2 regions of the Achromobacter sp. SD115 genome follow, and region 2 is predicted to be linked to the other one. Evidence: predicted binding sites of a transcription regulator. Region 2 holds the regulator's gene; the other holds the start of a gene.

Region 1 (2,398 bases), on a different contig from region 2:
GTTTCCAGCACGTCGCGGCCCAGCTCCAGCAGGTGGTCCAGGCGCTGCATCAGCCGCGCTTCGTCGCCGCGGCAGGTGTAGCCCAGGCGCGCGCAGTTGACCGTGACCACGCCGACCGAGCCGGTCTGCTCGGCCGAGCCGAACAGGCCGTTGCCGCGCTTGAGCAGCTCGCGCAGGTCGAGCTGCAGGCGGCAGCACATCGAGCGCACCATGTGCGGTTCCAGGTCCGAGTTCAGGAAGTTCTGGAAATAGGGCAGGCCATAGCGCGCCGTCATCTCGAACAGGCGCTCGGTGTTGGGGTGGTCCCAGTCGAAGTCGGGCGTGATGTTGTAGGTCGGGATGGGGAAGGTGAACACGCGGCCCTTGGCATCGCCGGCCATCATGACCTCGATGTAGGCGCGGTTGATCATGTCCATCTCGGTCTGCAGTTCGCCGTAGGAGAACGGCATTTCCTCGCCGCCGATGTACGGGATCTGCTCTTTCAGGTCCGGCGGGCAGGTCCAGTCGAACGTGAGGTTGGTGAAGGGCGTCTGCGTACCCCAGCGGCTGGGCACGTTGAGGTTGTAGATGAGTTCCTGCATGGACTGCTTCACTTCCGCGTACGTCATGGCGTCGCGGCGGATGAAGGGGGCCATGTAGGTGTCGAAGGAGCTGAACGCCTGCGCGCCGGCCCATTCGTTTTGCAGCGTGCCCAGGAAGTTGACGATCTGGCCGATGGCCGCCGACATGTGGCGCGCCGGCGTCGCTTCCACCTTGCCGGGGATGCCGTTGAAGCCTTCGGTCAGCAGTTGACGCAGCGACCAGCCGGCGCAATAGCCGCTCAACATGTCCAGGTCGTGGATGTGGATGTCGCCTTCGCGGTGGGCGCGGCCGGCTTCGGGCGCGAACACGTTGGACAGCCAGTAGTTGGCGGTGACCTTGCCCGCCACGTTCAGGATCAGGCCACCGAGGCTATAGCCTTGGTTGGCGTTGGCGTTGACGCGCCAGTCGCGCTGGTCCAGGTATTCCTCCATGGCGCTTTCCACGTCCACCAGCGTGTGGCGCAGCGAGCGCAGCCGGGCGTGCTGTTCGCGGTGCACGATGTAGGCGCGCGCGGTGCGCCAGTGGCCCGCCTGGACCAGGGCTTCCTCGACGCGGTTCTGGATGGTTTCGACGCCGGGGCAAGGGTTGCCGGCCAGCGCGGCGATGACGCCGTCGGTCAGCGTTTGCGCGCCTGCCAAGTCCAGTTCCCCGGTGCTCTGGCCGGCCGCCGCCATGGCTTGGGCGATCTTGTCGCGGTCGAACGCCGCGACCCGGCCGTCGCGCTTGAGGATGTGCTGGATATGCATGACTGACACCATATGTAGTAGGGTGTGAAAACTCTACCACCACATATGGTGCGCGTATCGCCCCGTTCGCCCAGGATGTCAGTCTTGCTTGATGCGCGTCAAACGCGCGCTTCGGAAGCTTTGGAAACTTCAGAAACCGATGCCGACCCCGGCCAGGGATATCGCCACGGCCAGCGCGGCGGTGCGGGCCGCCGGGCGGGGTGCCCAGGACAGCATGCCGACCCAGAGCAGGGCGCCGGCCGAGAGCCAGCCCAGCCATGCCACCACGCCCACGGTATTGCCCCACAGCCCGACGCAGGGCAGCAAGGCCAGCGCCAGCAGCAGCACACCCGCGCCGCGCAGCACGCGGGTGTGGCCGGCGGACGGATCGCGTCCCCAGATCTGGTCGTAATGGCGCGGCATGGCCAGGCTCAGGCAAGCCATGCCCGAGTAGGTCAGCAGCAGCGCCATGGAAATTGCGTACAGGTCGTTGATGTTCATGCGGCCGCCTCTGCGTCACTGCGGGGATTGCGCCGGGCGGGCGCGCTTGCGGGCCGCCGCCACAACAACAGGGCCGCCCAGCCCGATAATACGCCGAACGCGACGGACGTCAGTTCGACGCCCGCGCTTTCCCAGTCGCCGCGGGCGATCTGCGCCAGGGGATGGTCGCCCAGCGTGACGAGCGACAGCGCCGGCAGCAGCAGGCACAGCGCCGACAGCAGGGCCAGTTGCGAGATCCAGGCGCGGCGCGGGCTGCACAGCCAGGCATGCGCCAGCGTCAGCGCCCATATGGCGAAGAAGCAACGCAGCTCCCACAGCGCGCGGTTTTCCAGCGCCACGGGCAGCAGGCGGTTGGCCCAGAAGTAGCCGATGCAGGCGATGGCCAGTCCGGCCAGCGCGGCCACGTTCAAGCCTTCTATCAACCGGTACACGCGCGCCGTCGCGCTGCCGAATTCGCCGCCATGTTTGGCGCGGCGCTTGACCATGAACAACAGCGCGCCCGTACCCATCATGGCCGCGCCGGCCAGGCCGCAGATGAAGTACAGCCATTTCATGGCCAGGCCGCCGAACTTGACCATATGCAGACCGCT
Region 2 (2,398 bases):
CAACAAGCTGATTCCCGGCGCCTTCGAGCAGCATTTCTGCGGCCCATCGCGGGAGGTCGAAAGCGGCTTGCCCGGCCTGCATCTGGCGCATATCCAGGCGCTGCCGGCCGCGCTGCCACCCGAAGCGCTGGTCATCATTTCCGGCGTGGTGGGCAAGCCCACGCGCCTGGATGACCCCGACTCGCGCGCCATCATCGACTGGTTGGCCGTCCGCCATCCCGCCGACGGCTTCACGCTGATGACGGTATGCGCCGGTGCGCTCTTCGCCGCCGCCGCCGGCCTGACGCGGCAACGGGACTGCACCACGCACCACACCTGCCTGGAACAGCTGGCCAGCATCGACCCGAGCGCGCGGCTGCATGACAACCGCATCTTCGTCGAGGACGGCAAGCTGGTCAGCAGCGCGGGAATCACCGCCGGCATCGACCTGGCCCTGCACATGGTGTCGCGCCATTGCGGGCCGCGCGTGGCCAGCGAAACGGCGCGCGACATGGTCGTCTACCAGCGGCGCGCGGGCACGGATTCCACGCTGTCGCCCTGGCTCGATCACCGCAGCCATATGCATCCGGGCGTGCACCGGGTGCAAGACGCGGTCATTCGCGATCCGGCGGCGCCCTGGTCGGCGCAATCGCTGGCGGACCAGGCGCATACCAGCGCCCGCCACCTGACCCGGCTGTTCCGCGAACACGCGGGCTGCACGCCGATGGACTACCTCTATCAGATACGCGTGGCGCTGGCGCGCGACCTGCTGCGCGACACCAGGCTGGATCTGGAGCGCGTGGCCGAGAAATCGGGCTTCGGCTCGGCCCAGCACATGCGCCGCGTGTGGCGCAAATTCCAGCCGCTGACGCCCAGCCTGGCGCGTACGGCTCCCACCATGCAATGACGGCGCCGCGGCGCCGTCATTTTCTGCTTCGTTGCCGCGTGGCCGGCCCCGACCCCCTTGCGTCGAGCCCCTGCTAGTCCTTGCGCAGCTTGCCCGGCAGCAGCGGACCCTGCATCTCGCGGATGGCCTCGACGAATTCGCCGATGTCCTCGAAGCTCTTGTAGACCGAAGCGAAGCGCACGTACGCCACCTTGTCGAGCTTGCGCAGTTCGTTCATGACCAGCTCGCCGATGTGTTCGCTGGGAACTTCGCGCAGCCCGCTGGCCAGCAATTGCTCTTCGATGCGCGCGACCGCCGCGTCCACGTCTTCCGTGCTGACGGGGCGCTTGCGCAGCGCCAGGCTCAGGCTGGCGCGCAGCTTGCCGGGGTCATAGTCGCTGCGGCTGCCATTGCGCTTGACGATGGAAGGCATGGCCAGCTCCACCCGTTCATAGGTAGTGAAGCGCTTGTCACAGGACAGGCAGCGACGGCGACGGCGTATGGCGTCGCCCTCTTCGGAGACCCGGCTGTCGACGACCTGCGTTTCGGCATTGCCACAAAATGGACACCGCATGTGTGATCCCTAAAGGCGCTGAGGGCAATAGTTAAGCATATTGTAACGAGGCGCCGGACCGCCAGCACCAATACGGGCTAATCCGCCCCCGTATTTTTTGCCAGGATGCCGCCCCGAAAGCAAAGGGACGGCGCCTTACGGGGCCGTCCCTCATGGAGCGCTACGGCCGGGCCGCAGCCCGCCGCAGGGTTGCTCGATTACTTCTTGCCGTAGACCGGCAGGCGCGAGGTCAGTTCATTGACCTTGGCACGCACGGCGGCGATGTTGGCTTCGTCGCGCGGATTGTCCAGCACGTCGGCGATCAGGTTGGCGGTCAGCTCGGCTTCGGCTTCGGTGAAACCGCGCGTGGTCATGGCCGGCGTACCCAGGCGAATGCCGCTGGTCACGAAAGGCTTTTCCGGATCGTTCGGGATGGCGTTCTTGTTGACCGTGATGTGGGCCTGGCCCAGCACGGCTTCCGCTTCCTTGCCCGTGATGCCCTTGGAACGCAGGTCCACCAGCATGACGTGGCTTTCGGTGCGGCCGGAAACGATGCGCAGGCCGCGCTTGACCAGCGTGTCGGCCAGCACCTTGGCATTCTTGACCACTTGCTGCGCGTAGTCCTTGAAGCCGGGCTCCAGCGCTTCCTTGAAGGCCACGGCCTTGCCGGCGATGACGTGCATCAACGGACCGCCCTGGATGCCGGGGAAGATCGCCGAGTTGATGATCTTCTCGTGCTCGGCCTTCATCATGATGACGCCGCCGCGCGGGCCGCGCAGCGATTTGTGCGTGGTGGACGTGACGAAGTCGGCGTGCGGGACCGGGTTGGGATAGGCGCCGCCGGCGACCAGGCCGGCGTAGTGGGCGATGTCGACCATGAACAGCGCGCCGTTTTCGCGGGCGATGCGGGCCATGCGCTCGAAGTCGATGTGCAGGGCGTAGGCGGAGGCGCCGGCCACGATCAGCTTGGGCTTGTGCTC

The links. The regulator NrdR, encoded in region 2, represses ribonucleotide reductase genes. The targets are predictions, from matches to a motif close to CACNANATNTNGTG.
Region 1: a site for NrdR is predicted at 1,335-1,348, ahead of IPU70_RS12385 (ribonucleoside triphosphate reductase). Genes of this name have one in related genera too.

Annotation. Positions count from the first base shown of each region.
Region 1 is NZ_JADIJM010000007.1:132,558-134,955, forward strand. It holds gene IPU70_RS12385 (ribonucleoside triphosphate reductase) at 1-1,328, opposite strand, end outside; gene IPU70_RS12390 (DUF3325 domain-containing protein) at 1,458-1,808, opposite strand; gene IPU70_RS12395 (PepSY domain-containing protein) at 1,805-2,398, opposite strand, start outside.
Region 2 is NZ_JADIJM010000019.1:52,610-55,007, forward strand. It holds gene IPU70_RS23700 (GlxA family transcriptional regulator) at 1-886, shown strand, start outside; gene nrdR (transcriptional regulator NrdR) at 960-1,439, opposite strand; gene glyA (serine hydroxymethyltransferase) at 1,637-2,398, opposite strand, start outside.